3 regions of the Erwinia sp. 1181_3 genome follow, and region 3 is predicted to be linked to each of the others. Evidence: predicted binding sites of a transcription regulator. Region 3 holds the regulator's gene; each other region holds the start of a gene.
The links. The regulator LexA, encoded in region 3, represses DNA repair genes until DNA is damaged. The targets are predictions, from matches to a motif close to TNCTGTATGTACATACAGNA.
Positions count from the first base shown of each region.

Region 1 (7,784 bases), on a different contig from region 3:
TCTCGCCGTCATTGCTGTGGCAGCCGTCAGAAGACACCTCCCTGTTGCTGCGTGCCTACCTGCAAAAAGATCCCTCTGGTGGTTATCACGGCTCCACACCGCTTTCCGGTAACCTGACCCAGCATAATGGCAAATGGTTAAAGGATGGCTTCAACGAAGGCGAAAGCAGCGTTGACCAGTACAAACGGCGTGAACAGGTTTACAGCTACGCCTTCTCGCACCGCTTCAATGAGACATGGGCAGTGCGCTCTGATGCCAGCTACACGCACAGCAGCGTTGCACTGGATCAGGTGTATCAGAACGGCTGGATCGATGATAGTGACCAGTTAGCACGTGGCTACAGTGGCTCACGCGGTTCACTGGATGCCTGGTCAACGGATAATCAGCTGGAAGCGGATTTCGCCACTGGCGACGTGACGCATAAGCTGGTGGTAGGTGCGGAATACCATCAGTATAAAAACGATGTCTGGAGCGGATACGGGAGTGCCAGCCCACTTAATCCGTTCACCGGCGCCACCGCCTCTCACGGCGTAACGGTCACGTCTCAGGACAACACCACTCGCCGCTACTATCAGTCCGGCGTCTATTTGCAGGATGAGCTGGAATGGAATCGCTGGCATGCCACGCTGTCCGGCCGCTATGATCGCATGGTGTCAGAGCAGGATAATCACACCACCGATGTTAAACATCGTCTGCAGGATGATCACATCAGCGGACGCGCATCGCTGTTGTATGCCTTTGAAAACGGCCTGTCGCCTTACGTCAGCTACAGCCAGGCGGTCACGCCATCCATTCTTCCTGGCAAAGACGGCAACCTGCTGAAACCGTCTACGTCTGAGCAGTATGAAGCCGGTTTGAAATACCAGCCCCCGGGCACCAGCGATCTGTACACCGCTGCCGTGTATGACCTGACGCAGAAAGATGTCGCGGCACGTGATTCTAACGATATTGCCAGCGCCACCTACATTCCCGCCGGGAAAGTGCACTCTCAGGGACTTGAGCTGGAAGCACGTAATCAGCTGACCCCGCGTCTGAGCACCATCGCCGGGTATACGCTGAACCACGTACGTTATAAAGAGTTGCAGGACGGCAATGATGGCCACACGCCACTGCTGACACCCAATCAGATGGCCTCTGCCTGGGCACACTATCAGTTTGACTACGGCATCAGTGCCGGTGCCGGGGTACGTTACATCGGTAAACAGTGGGCCAATGACGACAATACCGCACGGGTCCCCTCCGTCACGCTGGTCGACGCCTCTGTACGTGCCAATCTGGGCGACTGGAACAGCAGCATGAAAGGGGCTTATGTGCAGGTCAATGCCAATAACCTGTTTGGTCGTGACTATATCGCCGCCTGTTACAGCACCACCAACTGTTACGTGGGGGCTGAACGCAGCGTGATCGCCACCGTGGGTTACGATTTCTAAAAGCCAGACAGTAAAAAGGGAGGCCTCAGCCTCCCTTGTTTCTAAACCGTTGTGTTAACTGCGTACCTTACGGTAAATCCACAGCACCACGATCGCACCAATCACCGCGACAATAAAGCTGCCGAAGTTAAAACCATCTACCCTGCCGAAACCAAAGAAGGTGCTGATCCAGCCACCCACAACGGCACCCACCACCCCAAGAACCACGGTAATGATGAAACCACCGCCATCTTTACCCGGCATAATCCATTTGGCGATAATACCGGCGATCAGACCAAAGATGATCCATGAAATAATACCCATTAGTCACTCCTTATAATCTTATGATTTAACGCTTCGCCTAATAAAACGCACTAAGTATAGGCGAGGTTTCTAAGCCTGTGATTTAAATCTAAACTTTCTTTGTCTATCGCGTAAAATAATTGTAAAGCCCTTGAAGGGGTTGCCGATAACCGTTACAGGGTCGCTAACGCGCATGATTTGCTATTCGACTGGAGCCGGATGTGAAAGAGGACGACAAAGAACAATACCTGAAACGTGGGCCGCTGGCAGTTCTGGCCGTCCTGCGCGATCTGCTGGACAGTCAAACACCCGTGATGGTGTCGCACGCTCGCGGTCAGTTCATCACACGACTACTGTACGCGGATAAAGAGAACATGTTGCTCGATTTCGGCAGTAATGATTACGACAATCAGCTGGCGAAAGAGGCCCGGAATCTGCATATCACCGCAGAAACACGCGGTGCCAAAGTTGAGTTTGCCCTGGTGGCCCTTGGCGAGGACGAGCACGAAGGATTACCGGCATTTTCTGCAGAGCTGCCTGAATTGCTCTGGATGATCCAGCGCCGCGAATTTTTCCGCGTAACGGCACCGCTCAATCCGGTGTTTTACTGCTATATCCCCTGGCCTGATGGATCAGGTGAAGGTCGCCTGCGTTTGCAAGACCTCTCACTGGGCGGCGTTGGCGTGTTGTCCGATAATGCCCTGCCGGAGACGCTACAAATCGGCGACAGCATTAAAAAGCTGCGCGTGGAGATGGGGGAATATGGCCGTTTTGAAGTGGATGCACAGCTGATTACCATTGGTAAACGCAGCGTGGTGGGCAGTAAAAGCGAGACAATCGTAACACCACGCCTCAGCTTCCGCTTCCTGTCGCTGAATGCCGGGCAGGAACGTGAGCTGCAACAGGTGATTTTCTCGCTGGAACGGCTGGCGCGTGATAAAGCCAACCGTTTCCAGGAGTGATTCAGATTGTGCGATAGGCGGTGGTGACTTTCCACAGATAACGTGGCGCCTGGGCCGCCGGATGTTTATCCTGCACATGCTGGTAAAACGCTTCCGGGGTCATGGCGTTAATCATCGCAATAGCACGATCGCGGTCACGAGAGAAGGTTCGCAGTAAAGCACCTGCACCGTTAGCGTAGGAGACGATAGTGGCATAGCGCAGGGTTTTCGGATCACGAATCCCCGCCAGCTGCTGCTCTTGCAGAATACGCAGGTACGCAGTACCAATATCGATATTTTTCACCGGGTCACGCAGTTCCGACTTCGTTGGTTGCCCACGTCGGCCCTGTGAACGATACACTTCCCGCCCTGCCGTAGAGGCTTTTATCTGCATCAATCCAACGGCATTCGACTTGCTGACGACCGTGGGGTTGCCGCCCGATTCTACGCTAATAATCGCTTCCACCAGCTTTTGATCCACACCATTCCGCTGTGCTGCCTGCTCGGTCATCATCGACCAGGCACTGGCCACCTGCGAAGGAGGGGCCTGAGTTAAGGGAGTATCCGGCTGACGAACAATTTTTCTCTGGGGTTCACTGGCACAACCTGCCAGCAATAATGCAGCGATCATCGCCGCCATTTTCACGCTTTTTCTCACGTTTTTATTATCCTCTGAGCCCGAGCTTCGCGACTATCATACGGGTTGCCGGCCATTAGGAAATTACCGTAACTCTTAAATTGTGCGGCATGCTGGTGACTTCATAGCGGCTATTCGTCATCATCGAATCAATTGGACAGCGCCCGGTTCGAAATAATTCACTGCTGGCGCATAAAAAATCATCAAAGTGAGCGTTATGTCGACAATTCCACGTACGATCCATTTGGTTGCCCCTTCAGGCTACTGCCACAATCCTGCGGCCGCAGCGCGCGGTGTGACACGTTTGCAGGCTGATGGCCACCGGGTTGATAACAGCGGCATTATTGCCCGCCGCGAGCAACGTTTTGCCGGTAATGACAGCCAGCGTCTGGCCGATATCAACGGCCTGGTACAGCTTAATCCCTTGCCGGATATCATTCTGGCAGTACGCGGAGGTTATGGTGCCAGCCGACTTTTACCACATATTCACTACGCGGCACTGCGTGAGCGGCTGGCCGGTGCCCCGCTCGCCCTCTGCGGCCACAGCGATTTTACTGCCATTCAGCTGGCGTTATTGGCGCAAAGTGGGATGCAAAGCTTCAGCGCGCCGATGCTGGCGGGTAATTTCGGCGCTGAGGTTTTGTCTGATTTTACCATTGAACACTTCTGGCGCGCGCTAACTTCGCCTAAATTAACTCTGGAGTGGACGACAGTCTCACAACGCGTTCAGGCAACCGGTACAGTTTGGGGCGGCAACCTGGCGATGATCGCTTCACTGATCGGCACACCGTGGATGCCGGATATTCAGGACGGCATTCTGGTGATCGAGGATGTGAATGAACATCCTTTCCGTATCGAACGCATGCTGTTGCAACTGCATCAGAGCGGTATTCTTTCCCGCCAGAATGCCATTATTATCGGCAGTTTTAGCGGAACCACTTCTACGGATTACGACAATGGCTACGATTTCACCAGTGTCTGGAACCTGATACGCGATCTGACGGGTATTCCGGTAATTACCGGGTTAGCGTTCGGCCACAGCGCGGACACCGTCACCTTGCCCCTTGGCGCCCAGGGAATGCTGACGGTGGAGAATACCGCCGCTTCGTTACAGGTATCAGGACATCCTGTGCTGCGCTGATCGTTGGGAGCGCAAAAAAGATGAAACAGTTATATGAAGATCTCTGGGTATCCACCCCGGAATTTCCTACCAGTGACGATGAACCCGTATTGATGATGCATGGTTTCTTACTGCAACATGTGCGTGGCAACCTGCTGATATCACGGGTTGAACACCCGGAGGACCACCAGATGATTGCGGATCAGGGGGGCATTATTCGCCACTATCTGACGCACTGGCACGAAGCCAGTCCGGGTACGCGGCGCTTACAGCAACGTTTCAACTCCGCACTCTACTGTCATGCGCGTGCATTAGGCCAGGTCAGCCACTTTGCCGAAGCCGATGCCACGTTCAATGCAGCGGAGGTCCACTGCGGTAGTTTTCATGTGGTGCCCACCCCGGGGCATACGCCGGGCAGCACCAGCTATCTGTATGCTTCTCCTCATGGTAAAACGTATTTATTCGTCGGTGACACTGTCACGCTATCCCATGATCGTTGGGTCACCGTGCTGGTCGATGAAAGTAATGAGAGTGAACTGCGGCAGACGCTGGAGTTTTATCGCGCGTTACGCCCGGATGTGGTCCTGATGGGCACCACTGCCGGGCATCTGGCATGGAAGGAAGTCGATGTGCGCCAGTGGCTGGCGCTGCTGGATGAAGCGGAAAATAATGTGCTGGATCTGCGCCACTCGGTACTGCCGATTGGCGGACATTAGCGGGGTATTCTGCTCTTCTTTCCGCTCAGCATCGGTTGGCAGATAAGGATGACGATCAGTTTTTCAGCCGGGACATCCCCTGCACTTCGTCCAGGTTCACGGCCTGGGTGCGCCCGGTTGCGTCGGTATAGACCAGCATTTTAGTGGCGTTATCCAGGTGAGGTTTACCCTCCACCACGACCGTACTGCCATCCCGCATATGCAAGATGTGGTCGCTGGTACACCCTGCCAACACTCCCATCATCATTAACACCATCGCACTTGCCATCATCTTGTTCATGCTGCTCTCCTTTTTAACCGGTGCCCTATTCTAGTCCCGCTGGGAGCCCTGTTTTGCGGTTTGCTGCCTTTCTTCCTGCCAGAGCGGAAATAGTGTTTGAACCCGGCATAAGATACCTGTATTTTTATCCAGCAAAAATGCACAAGGAGCAAAAATGTTTGTTGAATTGATTTATGACAAGCGCAACGTAGCCGGTCTGGCCAATGCCGAACAACTTATTCTTAATGAGCTGGAAAAGCGGGTCAAGAGAGTGTTTCCTGACGCACAGGTCAAGGTAAAACCCATGCAGGCTAACGGTGTGAAGAGCGACGCCAGTAAAAGCGATAAATCCACGCTGTTACGCATCGTTGAAGAGATGTTCGATGAAGCCGATCAGTGGATGGTATCAGAAGAATTTTGATGTATATGTGCGGTGACATGCCAAATTTTTTGAATTTAATGCGTAAAAAAGATGCTTTTCATTTGCATTTATTCAGATTCGTCTTATTATTTATTTTAATAGATTTCCCTGGTGTTGGCCCGCATTAAAGCTCTTAGCGGGCTTTTTTTTGTCTAAAATATCAGCTTTTGTAACCAGTTAGCCTCCTATGCAAGCCCTGCCACTAAAGTTCCCCTCTGCGATGCCGAAAAATTAACCATCACAATAAGAGACCAATGGGGCATGCTATGGCCACAATTTATATTCCCTCACTGATGGGATTACTGAGCGATGCGGAACGACAGAAAGGGGCGAGCCTGACGCGCGAAGAGGTAGAAGCACTGCGCGATACCGCCATGTGTGTGTCTATTCCCGATCGTATCGCCTTTGCGCTCGATCCGTCACAGAACTTCAGTGATATAAACCCGGAAAACTGCTGGGACGAGTGGTCCCGCTTTCGACATCGCGGTGAAACAGCGCGGCTGTCATCTGATTAAAACGATGCGCCTTAGCGTCGCTTATTCGCAGCCAGCTCTTCTGTCAGCAAATCGCACACTTTCGCGGCAAAATCTGAGCTGTCGCGCAGCATCTGAATGGCTTCTTCAAGGGTCTGTGGTGGCATCTGCCCCACAATACGCCAGCCGAGGGCGATATTTTTAGCTTCTTCAAGCCGTTCAAATTGATGTTCGCCAGATGCAGTTTCAGACACGATCTTCTCCTGATTTACCTTTTGGACCTATTTTACGTAGCCTGGTGACGTCATCACAACCCCGCCGCTGGATTTAAATCAGCCATTGCCTGCTTTTCAAGCGTTTATCGCTTAAAAAAGGCGTTTCCTTGCCTTAATTCAGATTAATGCCAGCCTGAAAGCGCGGAAAAACTGACTCGCAGAGGGAAATTTATCACTTGTTTCACTAAGGTTTATCAGGAAAAGAGTCTGATTCGGACAATTGATCATGATAAATAAAAAACCGCCCAACTAAGGGCGGTTAATGTATTTACTTTTTTATCAGCTGTAGTACGGCAGTTTGCGGTCAACACCATTGATATTGAGTGTCACATACCCTGTCGGCACGCTGCTAGCAGGGGCGGAGGCGACGCTGGTGGCCATCGTGGCGACCCCGTTTTCATTTGCACCAAAGCCCGCCAGCCCGTTATGTAAACTGAGACGGGCATTCGGCGTGACCGTACCGATCTCCGTTTCATCCAGCGCTTCCGTCAGGTCCGGCGTAAACAAGGAACACTCGCCCGCCTCAAAACGCGTCGGGCCGGTTGAGCGTAAATTAAACATCGTGTCACCACTCCCCGCCTTCAGTTTGACCCACACTTCAACGATATTTTCATAACTACGTTTGTACTTCACATCCAACACTGCCGGCTGCCCGCGATGGAACATATCGCCCCATACGGCAGTGGCGCAGCGCTGAAAGTTCAACCAGGTCATCCCGCTGGACACCGCCTGCGTGGGATTACCCGCGACGCCGGAAGGATTGGCCGTCGACATTTTGCCCAGCAGTTCGATCGTCCACTGCTGATTGACCTTCGGAAAGATAAATTTGCCCACCTTGAACCATTTATCACTGGTGGTGGTGTTCGTCAGTTTATAGCCGCTGTACCAGCCCGCCTTCATCGAACCGGTCATCACCGTGCCGTAGTTTTCATCCCGACGCCAGCCGTTCTCATAGCCGGAAAGCCAGCGGCCCGGGGCGTTATCGAGGTTCACTTTCGCCCCCGCCTGAAGGTTAAGCTGGCGGACCAGCGCCCGGCTGTTACTCATATACAGCGGGTTGTCGCAGTTCTCGACGCTGAGGGCATCAACAATCCACTGTCCGTTGGTCAGATCACCAGGGAAACGGGTATGTTCTATCCATACGTTACGAATAATCCCCTGGGTCATTCTCGGCATCATCAGCGTGGCATCACCATAACCACTCTGGAAGTTGGCGTTGGTCAACTCGAC
Region 1 covers NZ_VTDE01000002.1:4,170-11,953, forward strand. The annotation lists gene FY046_RS04375 (TonB-dependent siderophore receptor) at 1-1,430, shown strand, start outside; gene FY046_RS04380 (GlsB/YeaQ/YmgE family stress response membrane protein) at 1,485-1,733, opposite strand; gene FY046_RS04385 (flagellar brake protein) at 1,934-2,674, shown strand; gene emtA (membrane-bound lytic murein transglycosylase EmtA) at 2,676-3,311, opposite strand; gene ldcA (muramoyltetrapeptide carboxypeptidase) at 3,508-4,431, shown strand; gene FY046_RS04400 (MBL fold metallo-hydrolase) at 4,452-5,126, shown strand; gene FY046_RS04405 (YgdI/YgdR family lipoprotein) at 5,182-5,406, opposite strand; gene FY046_RS04410 (DinI-like family protein) at 5,561-5,806, shown strand; gene FY046_RS04415 (hypothetical protein) at 6,073-6,321, shown strand; gene FY046_RS04420 (hypothetical protein) at 6,333-6,533, opposite strand; gene FY046_RS04425 (glycosyl hydrolase family 28-related protein) at 6,834-7,784, opposite strand, start outside.
Region 1: a site for LexA is predicted at 5,521-5,540, ahead of FY046_RS04410 (DinI-like family protein). Genes of this name have one in related genera too.

Region 2 (7,784 bases), on a different contig from region 3:
TGAAGCACACGGAAGGTAGTGTCGTGGCTGACCAGGCGCTCCAGGTAGCGTGCCACCGTACGGCTGATTGCCGTGCCGCGAACCCCGGCGGCAGGAAGCATATAGTTAAAGCTGTAGATCCCGGCGACGCCCGCCAGAGACGTCGCGGCGAGGAACCAGCCCGACAGCGTCAGCAGGCCGATACTGGCCAGTAGCGTCAGCACAGCCAGCACAATGCCCGCCAGTAACCGCAGGATATGGCGACGATAGAGTCTTAAAAACGGCAGCAGGGTTTTCATTCGAGCGATCCTCCTCGCTGGGCCATCAGGTCTGCAAATGGGCCTGGTTGATGGGCCAGAGCCTCCCTGCTTCCTGTCTGAACAATTTCGCCTTTGCGCATCAGCCAGATTTCATCCCACTGATCCAGGCGATCGAGCTGGTGGGTGATCAGCAGCGTACTCTGGGCATGAGAAGCCTGTAACAGCGCGTGATTAACATGCTGTTCACTGTGCGCATCGAGGCTGGCATCAGGTTCATCCAGCAGCAGCAGCTGGCAGGGCTTCATCAACGCACGTGCAACGGCAACACGCTGCGCCTGGCCAACAGAAAGCCCCGCAGCCTGATCACCGGTTTCACTGTCAAGACCCGCGGGTAACTGTGAGAGGAATTCATTCACACCAGCCAGTGCCAGCACCTGGTGCAGACGGGCTTCATCGCTATTACCGCTCAGCAAAATGTTCTGCCGCAGTGTACCGGCGGGAAGGTGCGGGTTTTGGCCCACCCAGGCCAGCTGCAGCTGCCAGTGCGGCAGAGCGATATCTCGCAGCTCTGTGCCATTAATCAGCAGCGAACCGCGATAGGGCAGGTAGCCGAGCAGCACATTCATCAGCGAAGTTTTGCCCGCACCGCTTTGCCCGACCAGCGCCACGCGTTGTCCCGGTTGTAAAGTAAAACTCAGTGGACCCGCAAGCGGTGTGCCTTCTGCCGTAGTGATGACCAGATCCTGGGCCACCAGACTCAATCCATTACTCAGGTCCGGAGTCAGCGATCCACGTTCAACTGAGGCAGACTCACTCTCTTCAAGGAAGGTTTGCAGCGCATCGGCGGCGCCAATCGCCTGTGCCTTGGCATGGTAGTAAGTCCCAAGGTCACGCAGTGGCTGGTAAAATTCAGGGGCGAGTATCAGCACGAGGAACCCGGCAAACAGGGTAACCGGGGTGCTGTAGTGACCAAAATTGAAGACGCCAAGATAAGAGAAACCGAAATAGACCGCGATCAGGGCAATGGAGATTGACGCGAAGAACTCCAGCACCGCCGAGGACAGAAACGCCATGCGCAGCACTTCCATGGTGCGCAGACGGAACTGCTCGGACGCTTCTGCGATGGTGGCGGTTTCAGCCTGTGCGCGGTGAAACAGACGTAACGTTTCCAGCCCGCGCAGACGGTCAAGGAACTGACCGCTCAGACGTGCCAGTGCCTGAAAGTTACGGCGGTTTGCATCGGCAGCACCCATTCCCACCATTGCCATAAATAAGGGGATCAATGGTGCAGTCGCCAGCAGGATCAGCGAGGCTGCCCAGTTCACCGGGAACAGCAGGATCAGTACCAGCAATGGGATGATCCCCGCCAGCATCATCTGCGGCAAATAGCGCGCATAGTAATCCTGCATCTCCTCAATCTGTTCCAGCAGCAATGTGGCCCAGCTCCCGGCGGGTTTACCCTGAATCCAGGCGGGCCCGAGATCAGACAGACGGTTCAATACCTGACGGCGCAGGGTCTGGCGGATAGCCTGGCCGGTTTTGAAACCGATCTTTTCGCGCAGCCATGCCAGAAAGGCACGACCCGCAAAGCAGGCCAGTAGCAGAATAAAATGCAGCAGCTGGCTATCACGCGGCTGATGGTCAATCAGCAGGGCCTGAAGCAGCGAGGCAAGAAACCAGGCCTGGGCTAAGATCAGCAGGGCGCTCAATGTGCCTAGCAGGTATGAGAGGCGCAGCCAGCGATGGCCATGCACACTCTGACTTTTCAGCCAGCGGGTGAGTTGTTGTTGTCGTGTTTTATTCATCTGTTGCCGTATTGCCCTGACGTAAACAGTAGTGAGGCAAAGGCCCCAGGAAGATAGGTGTCAAGCGCGGCAATGTTACAATGCGGAGGATAAAAAGGCGACAATTGCTCGTCGCCTTAGGCAAGATTAGCTCAGAGTTTTAACAACTTACTGATTATTTTTAACTAAACCGTCAAGATAACGCTCTGCGTCCAGGGCGGCCATACAGCCCGTTCCGGCAGAGGTAATCGCCTGGCGGTAAATATGGTCCATCACATCACCTGCTGCGAATACGCCCGGAATGCTGGTCTGCGTGGCATTACCCTGAAGTCCGGACTGGACTTTGATGTAACCATTTTCCAGTGCTAACTGACCATTAAAGATAGCGGTGTTCGGGCTGTGACCGATAGCAACGAACAAGCCTGCGACTTCCAGTGTTTTAGTCTGATCGTCTTTGGTGGAGCGCAGACGCAATGAGCTGACGCCCATCTGATCGCCCAGCACTTCATCCAGCGTGTGGTCAGTATGCAGCACGATATTGCCGTTTTTGACCTTTTCATTCAGACGGTCAATCAGGATTTTTTCCGCACGGAAGCTATCGCGACGGTGGATCAGATGCACTTCGGCGGCGATATTCGCCAGATAAAGCGCTTCTTCCACTGCGGTGTTACCACCGCCAATCACCGCGACTTTTTGGTTACGGTAGAAGAAACCGTCACAGGTGGCGCAGGCTGAAACACCGCGACCTTTGAACGCTTCCTCTGAAGGCAGACCCAGGTAACGAGCGGATGCACCGGTAGCAATAATCAGTGCATCAGCAGTGTACACACCTTCATCGCCGGTCAGCCGGAACGGGCGGTTTTGCAGATCCACGCTGTGGATATGATCGAAAATGATCTCGGTGTTAAATTTCACCGCGTGCTCGTGCATGCGTTCCATCAGCAGTGGCCCGGTCAGCTCGTTCGGATCGCCTGGCCAGTTTTCCACGTCGGTGGTGGTGGTCAGCTGACCCCCTTTTTCCAGACCGGTGATCAGCACCGGGTTGAGGTTAGCGCGGGCTGCATACACGGCAGCGGTATAACCTGCCGGGCCCGAGCCCAGAATCAGTAATTTACTGTGTTTAGCCGTACCCATGAGACCCTCATTAATTGACTGGCAAACCTATACCCGGATTGTAGGGAATTTAGCGAGGCAAAAAAAGCATTCTGCGATTTTGTTAACAATTAATGAAAAAGGTCTGGCCAATCGTTGTCCGTATGACAGGGTGAGGGTGGAAAAATAGCATTTCAGCCATTTTTTGTCATTTTGGCGACAAAATTGTCATTGAAAAACAGAGAGACAGCATTCGCTTTGGCATGTTGTACTGATTTTGTTTGTTTTGCTTTGACAATCGGCTGCGCTTTTGCGAAAACATTATGGGAAGCAGAGTGTATTTGGTCACCTAAGTCAGGGTTTCATCCCGGATTTTGCGTTTATCGCCCGATATACTCAGCCTGTTATTTGGAATGACGCATGGTGTGGACAGACAACATGCGTCATGCAGATAGAGCGTTTAATACCGCGACAGGCTCGATGTCTTCACTTAGATCAACCCTGTTACATTGAGTCGTTCAGGGTATGGCAGGTAAAGGGAAGAAATTTAAGAGAGACAATAATAATGGTAGACAATAAAAAACGGCCGGGTAAAGATCTCGACAGAATTGACCGCAACATCCTGAATGAACTGCAGAAAGATGGGCGTATTTCTAACGTCGAGCTTTCCAAGCGCGTAGGCCTATCACCCACGCCGTGCCTTGAGCGCGTTCGCCGTCTGGAGCGACAGAACTTCATTCTCGGCTACACTGCTCAGTTAAATCCGCACTATCTGGATGCATCACTTCTGGTATTCGTTGAGATTACTCTGAATCGTGGTGCGCCTGATGTGTTTGAGCAGTTTAACGCCGCAGTACAAAAACTTGAGGAAACTCAAGAGTGTCACCTCGTTTCCGGTGATTTTGACTATCTGCTAAAAACCCGTGTTCCAGATATGTCTGCGTACCGTAAATTGCTGGGCGAAACCTTGCTACGTCTGCCGGGTGTGAACGATACCCGTACTTATGTGGTCATGGAAGAAGTGAAACAAAGTAACCGGTTAGTGATTAAAACCCGGTAACACAGGGCAGGTGCAAAACCTGTTAGTTTTCGGTACACTCCTGTGAATTCATACAGGTTCAGCGCCGGGCATGCCCGGCGCTGTTACCTCCATAGTTTACAGGCACCTGGAGAGTACTCTTGAGCCAGGAATACACAGAAGATAAAGACGTTTCGTTAGAACCGTTGAGCAGCGGGCGTCGCCTGCTGGAAGCGCTATTAATTGTTGTTGCTCTTTTCGCCATTTATCTGATGGTGGCGCTGGTGAGCTTCAATCCTTCCGATCCCAGTTGGTCACAAACCGCCTGGCACGAACCTATCCACAACATCGGTGGTGGCGTTGGGGCGTGGCTTGCAGATACGCTATTCTTCATCTTTGGCGTGATGGCTTATGCGCTTCCTCCCGTGATTTTAGGCCTGTGCTGGATCACGTTCAGCCGACGCCACTTCCAGGATTACATTGACTATTTTGCCGTTGGTTTGCGCATGATTGGCGTGCTGGCGCTGGTGGTTACTTCCTGTGGTCTGGCCGCATTGAATGCTGACGATATTTGGTATTTTGCGTCGGGTGGTGTGATTGGCAGCTTGTTAAGCAATGCGATGGCTCCCTATTTTAGCGGGCCGGGCGGCACGCTAACCCTGCTGTGCATCTGGGCAGCGGGGCTGACGCTCTATACCGGCTGGTCATGGCTGACGATTGCCGAGAAGATTGGTGGCGTGGTGATGGGAGTACTGACTTTCGCCAGTAATCGCTCACGTGCTGATGAGAAATGGCATGAAGAAGACGATGAAGATGAAGTGGATGCGCCGGTAGCGGTACGCAGTGCACCGATGCATGCTGACGATCACGACGACGTACTGCTGACGAAACCACAGCCTGTTCACGCAGATGATGAGGAGGGCGAGCAGGACGATCCGCTGCTGGCCAAACCGACATCCAGCGATGTTGTTTCGGTTCCTGCGCAGCAATCTGCGATTGCCCCCGTTGCGCCGGTCATTGCTCCTGCTCAGGAATACGCAGCCCAGGCTGAGGTGCAGGTTTCCACACCAGTGGCACCGCCACAACCATCGCTCTATCGTTTTGAAGTGCCAGCAGAAGCCAGGACGCCAGCGCCTTCGCTACCGGTTGATGAAGAAGACGGTCCGCAGATGGGCAACTGGCAGGATACCTCAGCGGCTTCGCCGTTTGATTTCTCCACACCACATGCCTCTCATCCAGCCTCAGTAGCTGCTGCTGCAACCGGAGCTGCGCTTGGTGCTGTTGCACAGTCAGCCAGCAGTAATATGCCGTTTATGCCGGGCTTTACGGCAACCAGTGGCGACGATCTTAATCCCCAGGTTAAGCAGGGTATCGGCCCTGAACTGCCGCGCCCAAATCCAGTAAAATTGCCGACACGCCGCGAATTGGCTTCTTACGGCATTAAGTTGCCTTCGCAGCGCATGGCGGAAGAAAAAGCCAAAGAGCAGGAGTCCCTGCAGCCAGAGGTTGCTGAAGGAGATGCCTGGCAGGCTGTCACGCCTGACGAGCAGGATGATGCGGAACAGGCACAGCTACGTGAAGCGTTCCTGGCACGGGAACAGCAGCGTTACGGCGAAGAGTTTGCTGCTGAAGATGAAGAAGCACTACAACAGGCGGCGCTGGCGCGTCAGTTTGCTGAACAGCAGCAGCAGCGTTATGCCGCCGAAACGTCAGGCCAAAGCCCAACCTTTACGCTTGATACCTCCGGTGCTTTCGATTTCTCACCGATGGACGATCTGGTCAATGACGGCCCGACTGAGCCATTGTTTACGCTGTCGGCAGCACCGGAAACAGAGTCCGTTGCCCCCGTTCAGTCACAGTGGCAACAGCCCGAAGAGGCGCAACCGCAGGCTCCCATTGCGCAGACTTCTCCTGCATGGCAACCCGCTGCTGCACCTCCTGTGACGGCCCAGCCAGTGAAGCCGCAAGAACCGGATATGGACAGTTTGATCCATCCGTTCCTGATGCGTCATGAGCAGCCAACGTACAAACCAACCACGCCGCTGCCAACGCTCGATTTGTTAGCGTCGCCGCCAGCCGAAACGGAACCGGTAGACCAGTTTGCGCTTGAGCAGACCGCTCGTTTGATTGAGGCACGGCTGGCTGACTATCGCGTGAAGGCTGAGGTGGTTGGGTACTCACCGGGTCCTGTTATCACCCGCTTTGAGCTGGATTTGGCGCCGGGCGTAAAAGCTGCGCGTATCTCTAACCTGTCGCGGGATCTGGCTCGCTCATTGTCAGCTGTTGCCGTGCGTGTGGTGGAAGTCATCCCTGGTCGTCCATATGTGGGGCTGGAGTTGCCTAATCTGAATCGCCAGACGGTTTATCTGCGAGAAGTGCTGGATTGCCCGGCATTCCGTGATAATCCCTCCCCGTTGTCGATTGTGCTGGGCAAAGATATTTCCGGCGATCCAGTGGTAGCCGATTTGGGCAAAATGCCTCACCTGCTGGTTGCCGGTACGACCGGTTCCGGTAAGTCGGTAGGCGTTAATGCCATGATCCTCAGTATCTTGTATAAAGCCACGCCAAAAGAAGTGCGCTTTATTATGATCGACCCGAAAATGCTCGAATTGTCGGTGTATGAAGGCATTCCACATCTGTTAACCGATGTGGTCACCGACATGAAAGATGCGGCCAATGCGTTGCGCTGGTGTGTGGTTGAGATGGAGCGTCGTTACAAGCTGATGTCGGCACTGGGTGTGCGTAACATCGCGGGCTATAACGAGAAGGTGGATATGGCTGAGGCGATGGGGCGTCCCATCCCTGACCCGTTCTGGAAGCCAACCGACAGCATGGATATGACACCACCGGTACTGGAAAAAGAGCCTTATATCGTGGTGATGGTGGATGAGTTTGCAGACCTGATCATGACCGTCGGCAAAAAAGTGGAAGAACTGATCGCACGTCTGGCACAGAAAGCACGTGCGGCGGGGATTCATCTGGTGCTGGCCACACAGCGACCTTCTGTGGATGTGATCACCGGTCTGATTAAGGCCAATATTCCGACACGTATTGCCTTTACGGTATCCAGTAAAATTGACTCACGTACCATTCTCGATCAGTCGGGTGCAGAATCTTTGCTGGGCATGGGTGACATGCTGTATCTGGCACCTAACTCTTCTATTCCGGTCCGAGTCCATGGTGCCTTTGTTCGCGACCAGGAAGTGCATGCCGTCGTGAAAGACTGGAAGGCACGCGAACGTCCTCAGTATAAAGAAGGTATCCTTAGCGGCGGCGACGATACTGAATCGGGTGCGGGTGGCGTTGACGGTGACGAAGAGCTGGACCAGTTGTTCGACCAGGCCGTTGAGTTCGTTGTCGACAAGCGTCGCGCCTCGATTTCCGGCGTTCAGCGGCAATTCCGTATCGGTTATAACCGTGCTGCGCGTATCATTGAACAGATGGAAGCGCAGGGAATTGTTTCGTCACCGGGGCATAACGGGAACCGCGAGGTGCTGGCACCACCTCCGCATGAGCGTTAAGTCTTCTTGTTTCGCTCACCATCAACGGGTCAGGCACTGCCTGGCCCGTTGAATTCCTGACAGCAGTCCCAATATTTGTAGGATACGGACTGGGAGATTCAGTTTTTTCTCCTGTTGTTGTTATCAGCGC
Region 2 covers NZ_VTDE01000002.1:513,472-521,255, reverse strand. The annotation lists gene cydC (heme ABC transporter ATP-binding protein/permease CydC) at 1-278, opposite strand, end outside; gene cydD (heme ABC transporter permease/ATP-binding protein CydD) at 275-2,044, opposite strand; gene trxB (thioredoxin-disulfide reductase) at 2,192-3,157, opposite strand; gene lrp (leucine-responsive transcriptional regulator Lrp) at 3,681-4,175, shown strand; gene FY046_RS06750 (DNA translocase FtsK 4TM domain-containing protein) at 4,295-7,654, shown strand.
Region 2: a site for LexA is predicted at 4,214-4,233, ahead of FY046_RS06750 (DNA translocase FtsK 4TM domain-containing protein). Genes of this name have one in related genera too.

Region 3 (7,784 bases):
GTTCAGTGGCCGAGCAGCATGCTAATGGCGTGGAAGATATTTTGAAATCGCTGGCCCTGAAGTCCGGTTTTACCCTGGGACATAGCGTGATTGAGGCGCATGGTTTCTGTGAAAAATGCGGGGAGATTGAAGCCTGCACCCATCAGGATGCGTGCCAGCACGATCATAGTGTGCAGAGTAAAAAACGCGGGCGTTAGTCAAATTTTGTGAGGGAGGAGAAAGAGGTGAGTGGCACTGTCCTTGTGCCTGGGTAGGAGCATCGTCCTGAAAGGGTCCGCTGTTTTTACCAGCGGTGGTTGTTACGGGTTTCCCAATCACTCAGCTCTTTTTCGGCCTGATCTTTCTGATAGCCGTAGCGTTCCTGAATTTTACCCACCAACTGATCGCGTTTACCTTCAACGACCGTCAGGTCATCATCGGTCAGCTTACCCCATTGTTCTTTCACTTTACCTTTAAACTGTTTCCAGTTACCGCCGGCTTCGTCTTTATTCATAATGTGATTCCTCTACCTTGGGTTAAAACAGCTTTAATGCCTCAAAAACCAACTGTTAAACCAGACAATCATCTGGTTATTTGCCTGAGACAAAGATAATTGTAGTAGAGAAACCACGCACTGGCCGTTAACCCGCTGGCAAAAGCGGTAGAAATCACTAAAAACACCTAGAATTCAGTGAACTAGCGAAGCGGCGCGTTACGTAACCAAATGTGTCACTGCGCGAACCAGGTTCCCTTACGCCAGTGACGACGCCAGATGACCCACAGGGAGACACCGCGCAGCAGCAGGAACAACGTGACTGCCAGCCACAGACCATGGTTACCCAGCCACGGCACGCTAAACAGCGCCAAACCAAAGCCCAGTGCTGCGACGGCCATACTGTTGCGCATCTCACTGGCGCGGGTGGCACCGATAAACATCCCATCCAGCAAATAACAGCCCACACCCGCTAATGGCATCAGCACCTGCCACCATAAATACCGATCGGCAAGCTGGCGAAGCGGTTCCAGAGACGTCAGCAGCGCGATAATTTGCTCACCAAACAGGGCATAAAATAGAGAAAACCCTGCTGCAACTAGTAACGACTGCCGACAGGCAGCATGCCAGACGCTGAGTAACTGCTTACTGTCGCGCGCGCCATAGGCTTCTCCAGAACAGGCCTCAACCGCATAGGCGAAGCCATCCAGTGCATAGGCGGTAAAGGTGAGGAACATCAGCAATACCGCGTTGACCGCCACCACATCATTCCCCATACGGGCACCAAAGATAGTCAGCGACGCAAAGCAGATTTGCAACAACAGAGAACGCAGCATGATGTCGCGATTTAAGCGCAGCAGGCGCCCCACATCACCGCGCCAGGCACTCAGCATCAACCTTACTGACAGACCACGCAGTTTCATCACCCGCCATACCAGCAGCAGACCAACAATAAAACTGACATATTCAGCTATTGCGGTAGCCGCTGCCGCGCCCTGTACACCCCACTTCAGGCCAATAACAAACCACAGATCCAGCAGGATATTGACCAGATTACCCACCACCAGCAGGATCACAGGGGCACGCGCATACTGCACCCCAAGGAGCCAGCCAAGCAGCACGAGATTGGCCAACGTTGCGGGAGCACTGAGCCAGCGCACCTGCATAAACAGTGCCGCCTGGTGCAGAACGTCTTCGCTGCCACCGGTCAGGCCCAGAGCAAAGTGAGTGATGGGTGTTCTTAGCAGGATAAACAGCAGGCCGGCCAGCAAAGCGAGCAGCAGCGGCTGCATCAATGCACGTGCCAGTGCGGATTTATCACTGGCTCCAAATGCCTGGGCAGTCAGCCCGGTGGTGCTCATGCGTAGAAACAGTAGCAGCATAAACAGGAAGCTGGTTACGGTTGTGCCGATCGCCACCCCACCAAGATACGTCGGGCTATCAAGATGGCCGATCACGGCGGTATCGACCAGACCAAGCAGTGGCACGGTAATATTAGAAAGGATCATCGGCAGCGCCAGCCGCCAGAGGCTTTTATCCGCAGAGGTGAGCAGTTTCATCAGAACCCATCAGAGCTAAAGCGATTACAGATGATAATACGCGCCACAGAAGCAGCGCGCAGGATTTAGCGGGGAGTAACGATTACAGCCAGTTGCCGTTGCGAATAACGCCGACAGCAAGACCTTCAATAGTCAGCGTTTGCTGACGCAGGTCGACAATGATAGGTTTGAAGTCCGGGTTTTCTGGTAAAAGTTGCACCGTATTACCCTGCCTTTTCAGGCGTTTCACTGTCACTTCGTCATCAATGCGCGCAACCACAACCTGCCCATTACGCACATCTTCCGTTTTATGTACCGCTAACAGATCGCCGTCCATAATACCGATGTCTTTCATCGACATCCCACTGACGCGCAACAGAAAATCAGCGCCAGGCTTGAACAGGTCAGGGTCAACTTTGTAGTGCCCTTCAATGTGCTGCTCTGCCAACAGTGGCTCACCGGCGGCAACCCGGCCAATCAGTGGAAGACCGTCTTCTTCTTCCATCATCAGGCGAATACCGCGGGAAGCACCAGAAACGATCTCAATCACGCCTTTACGGGCTAAGGCCTTCAGGTGTTCTTCAGCCGCATTCGGGGAACGGAAACCAAGTTGCGCAGCGATCTCTGCGCGCGTCGGCGGCATACCAGTTTGATTAATGTGGTCGCGAATCAGGTCATAAACCTGCTGCTGCCTCGCCGTTAGTGCTTTCATTCCGCCCCCTGGTTGTTTATACAGTCGACTGTGAGTATATACAGGTATTTAGACATTGAAAACCTAAAGTTGGGCGAAATGCAGTTTGTGGCGATTTTTGGAAAACTCATCGCAAATGTGGCACTAACAGCATGATCCAAACAAAAATTGCCAGCAAGATAGTCAACAGCACGGCCGCAGAACCCATATCTTTGGCCCGGCCTGCAAGGGGGTGTATTTCACTGCCGATACGGTCGACGACCGCTTCGATGGCACTGTTGAGTATTTCGACAATGATGACCAGCATGACCGAGCCAATCAGCAGCACACGGGTAATGGCATCTACGTCCAGCCAGCAGGCAATGATAATCGCAATGATCGCCGCGACGGCTTCCTGACGAAAAGCGGCTTCATGCTGCCACGCGCTGCGGATGCCTTTCCACGAATACCCGGCTGCTTTTATGATTCGCGTCAGTCCGGTGACATTATTTGCCATAATCAGGGAACCCTTTGAGAAGTTTAACGTCAATGAGTGGAACTACAGGTTTTTTAACACCACAGATTCTGTTGGCGCTTTCTGGTATGCTTGCGGCGCTTTGCTAACAAGAGGCTTCATGTTGTCTATGTCAGGTTGGCGTAAATTATATTATAACTTATTGAATCTTCCAGTAAAACTACTGGTAAAAAGTAAAGCAATTCCGGCTGAGCCGGTTGCCGAACTCGGGCTTGATACGTCGCGCCCTATTATGTATGTGCTGCCTTATGATTCAAAGGCCGATCTCCTTGCACTGCGTGAGCAGTGTCGCAAACAAGACCTGCCCGATCCTCTGGAACCTCTGGAGATCGACGGTACGGTATTGCCACGCCATGTGTTTATTCATGATGGCCCGCGCTTGTTCCCGTACTTTGTTCCGAATCTTGAGTCGGTCAAGCTGTTCCACGATTATCTCGATCTGCACCGCAATCATCCCGATCTGGATGTGCAAATGGTGCCGGTATCAGTGATGTTTGGTCGTGCGCCGGGCCGTGAGGTACAGGGTGACGAACAGCCGCATCTGCGCATGTTGAATGGTATCCAGAAATTCTTTGCCGTCATCTGGCTGGGACGTGACAGTTTTGTGCGCTTCTCACCGATGGTATCGCTGCGCCATATGGCCACCGAGCACGGTACAGATAAAATCATCGCGCAGAAGCTGGCCCGTGTGGCGCGTATGCACTTTGCCCGCCAGCGTTTAGCGGCCGTGGGGCCGCGTCTGCCTGTGCGCCAGGACTTGTTCAACAAGCTGTTGCAGTCTAAAGCGATCGCCAAAGCGGTTGAAGACGAAGCACGCAGCAAAAAAATCTCCCATGAAAAAGCCCAGCAGAATGCCGTTGAGCTGATGGAAGAGATCGCCGCTGACTTCTCTTACGAAGCGATTCGTCTGACCGACCGTATCATGGGTTGGACCTGGAGCAAGCTGTATCAGGGGATTAACGTTAACGGCGGTGAGCGCGTGCGCCAGCTGGCACAGGACGGACATGAGATTGTCTACGTGCCCTGCCATCGCAGCCATATGGACTACCTGCTGCTCTCCTATGTGCTGTATCACCAGGGTCTGGTGCCGCCGCATATTGCAGCCGGGATCAACCTGAACTTCTGGCCAGCGGGCCCGATTTTCCGTCGCCTGGGCGCTTTCTTTATTCGTCGTACCTTCAAGGGCAATAAGCTCTACTCCACGGTGTTCCGTGAATACCTTGGTGAGCTGTTCACCCGTGGCTATTCCGTCGAATACTTCGTGGAAGGCGGCCGTTCACGTACAGGCCGCCTGCTGGATCCGAAAACCGGCACCCTGTCGATGACGATTCAGGCGATGCTGCGTGGAGGTAACCGCCCTATTACGCTGGTACCGATTTACATCGGTTACGAACACGTGATGGAAGTGGGAACTTACGCCAAAGAGCTGCGCGGTGCGACCAAAGAGAAAGAAGGCTTTATGTCGATGGTGCGCGGGCTGCGTAAGCTGCGTAATCTCGGTCAGGGCTATGTGAACTTTGGTGAGCCGCTGCCGCTGGTCGCGTATCTGAATCAGCAGGTACCAGAGTGGCGTGAGGCTATCGATCCTATTGAAGCTCAGCGTCCAGCCTGGTTAACCCCGGCCGTGAACGACATCGCGCAGAAAGTCATGGTGCGGATTAACAATGCAGGGGCAGCCAATGCCATGAACCTGTGTGTGACTGCGCTGCTGGCATCACGCCAGCGTTCGATGACCCGCGAGCAGCTGACCGAACAGCTCGACTGTTATGTGCAACTGCTGCGCAATGTGCCGTACTCGCCTGATTCCACCGTGCCGGATATGACGCCAGAGGCACTGCTGGAACATGCGCTGAGCATGAACAAATTCGAGCTGGAGCAGGATAGCATCGGCGAGATCGTGGTACTGCCGCGTGAGCAGGCCGTGCTGATGACCTACTATCGCAACAACATTCATCACATGCTGGTGATGCCGTCGCTGATTGCCGCCATTCTGATGCAGCACCGTGAAATCACCCGCGCCGAGCTTCTGCGCCAGGTCACGGTGATCTACCCAATGCTGAAGAGTGAGCTTTTCCTGCGCTGGAGCACCGATGAACTGGGCCAGGTACTCGACTCACTGGTGGCTGAAATGGCCCGTCAGGGGCTGTTGATTGCTGAAGAGAGTAGTCTGCGTCTGAGTGCCGGTCGTTTCCGTACCCTGCAACTGCTGGCTGCCGGCGTGCGCGAAACCCTGCAACGTTACTCGATTACCTTCTCTATCCTCAGCGCGAAACCCGCAATTAACCGTGGCACGCTGGAAAAAGAGAGCCGTACCATGGCACAGCGTCTGTCCGTGCTGCATGGTATTAACGCGCCGGAGTTCTTCGACAAAGCGGTGTTTACATCGCTGGTGTTAACGCTGCGTGATGAAGGCTATATCAGCGATTCCGGTGATGCTCAGGTTGAGCAGACACAGCAGGTTTATCAACTGCTGGCAGAGCTGATAACTCAGGATGTGAGAATGACCATTGAGAGTGCCGTAGAGCACGATTGATGTCAGTGTGGTGGGCCGATCGAAACAGATGATCGGCCCCTACGCGTTTTATCCGATCCCCAGTACCACGCCAACGAACAGCACCAACCCTACCCAGTTATTATTCAGGAAGGCCTGGAAACAGCGATCGCGCTGACGTCCGGCAATCAGCTTCTGCTGATGGACAAAAAACACACCCGCCACCAGCACCGCCCAATAGAATACGCCGCTGAGATGCAGTTGCCAGCCCACCAGCGTCATCAGGCCAAGCGTTGCCAGCTGTAACAGCCCCACAATCAGCTTATCGAAACGTCCAAACAGAATGGCGGTGGATTTCACGCCGATTTTCAAATCATCATCACGATCAACCATCGCATAAAGCGTGTCGTACGCCACCGTCCAGCAAATATTCGCCAGGAACAGCAGCCAGCAGGTTAATGGGACCGTTTCACTTACCGCCGCCCAGCCCATCGGAATAGCCCAGCCAAACGCCGCCCCGAGCACCACCTGCGGCAGATGCGTGTAACGTTTCATAAACGGATAGAGCCAGGCCAGCCCCAACCCACCAAGCGACAGCCAGATGGTCATGTTATTCATGGTCAGCACCAGCCCAAAGGAAACCAGTACCAGCCCGGCGAACAGCAGTTTTGCCTCTAGCGTGGTCACCGCACCGCTGGGGAGCGGGCGCTCCCGGGTACGCTTCACAAAACCATCGATTTTGCGGTCAGCAAAATCATTGACCACACAACCTGCTGCACGCATAAAAAATACGCCCAGCACAAAGACCAGCAGCACATTGAGCGGCGGGATGCTCATGCCAGCCAGCCAGAGCGCCCAAAGCGTTGGCCACAGCAGCAGCAACGAACCAATCGGTTTATCAATACGCATCAGACGGCTATAGGCCGAAAGCTTACTCATTTGCAGACTTCTCTCCACGCTACTGTCCCCCTTCTGCCGCCACGCTGGCATAGAGCGGGGAAGCGGGTAAAAACAGTTCGGTCAATAATAGCGGCTTGCCCGATAAACGCAGGCGTGAACGCCGCCCCCACAGTTCAGCACTGTGGCCGACATCAATAAAATCACGCGTTAAGGTAGACGTGGCAAACAGGTAACGACCCAGAGGGACGGTGCCCAGCTGTTGCAGCTTCTGCTCCGGGCCGTTCAGGGTCGACTCCGGGACCAGCGTGCGCGCCACCAGCCAGGGAACCCCGTCACCGCACAGTTCGATTTCCCGCAACCAGTAACGTGGTTCTGTTGGCAGCAGGGCGATATCCTCTGCTGCGTCCTGGGCACTGACAAATCCTTCACGCAGCAGGTTAACCGTCACCTGTTGGCAGTGACGCTCAAAACGACGGGTCATGGAATCGACTTCCAGCAGCCAGTCCAGCAGGGGGGCGGTTAACAGGGGTGATGAATCTGGTAGCCAGTTGATCGCGCGCAATAGCGACAGCGCGTTCTCAGCCATAACACTTCTCCGCAAAATCTTCGATGCGTCAGTGTAACGCAGACCCTGGCGGCAAACCTATCAAAGCTCGGCAAAAAGCCACGATTTTGTGGCTGGTTTGGCGAGTTATTCCCGCTTCAGGCGGTTGCTGTTCGCCAGCCAAAGGGTGATAACCAGGATGAGAATGGCAATGGCGTAGGCCAGGGTATCGAACGGGTTTTTATGGTCGACGATAATCAGACGAATGATCGCCGTGATCCCGATGTAGACAAAGTAGCGCAGCGGGAAGTGATAGCCTGACTGAAAATACTTAATGATCAGTGCGATAAACTCAAAATAGAGGAAGTAGATCACGATACCTTCGATCAGCAGATAAGACGATGTCTGCTCTCCGGTATTCAGCAGCACGTTACCAAGATGGATGGTCTCTTTACCAAGAAAGATGATCAGAATACAGGCCAGCACGATCAGGCCTGTGTTTAATACCATTTGCAGGGCAAAGGCCAGCCGGGTGGCGGGCGTGTTACGTTCCTGGGACGTCATGGTGTGCCTCAAAGTCATTGTTATCCGTCGTGAATGCCGACGGATAACAATATGCTTGAGCGTGATGCAG
Region 3 covers NZ_VTDE01000009.1:134,566-142,349, forward strand. The annotation lists gene zur (zinc uptake transcriptional repressor Zur) at 1-197, shown strand, start outside; gene FY046_RS19010 (CsbD family protein) at 284-493, opposite strand; gene dinF (MATE family efflux transporter DinF) at 709-2,031, opposite strand; gene lexA (transcriptional repressor LexA) at 2,114-2,722, opposite strand; gene FY046_RS19025 (diacylglycerol kinase) at 2,829-3,197, opposite strand; gene plsB (glycerol-3-phosphate 1-O-acyltransferase PlsB) at 3,325-5,748, shown strand; gene ubiA (4-hydroxybenzoate octaprenyltransferase) at 5,797-6,645, opposite strand; gene ubiC (chorismate lyase) at 6,665-7,192, opposite strand; gene psiE (phosphate-starvation-inducible protein PsiE) at 7,298-7,714, opposite strand.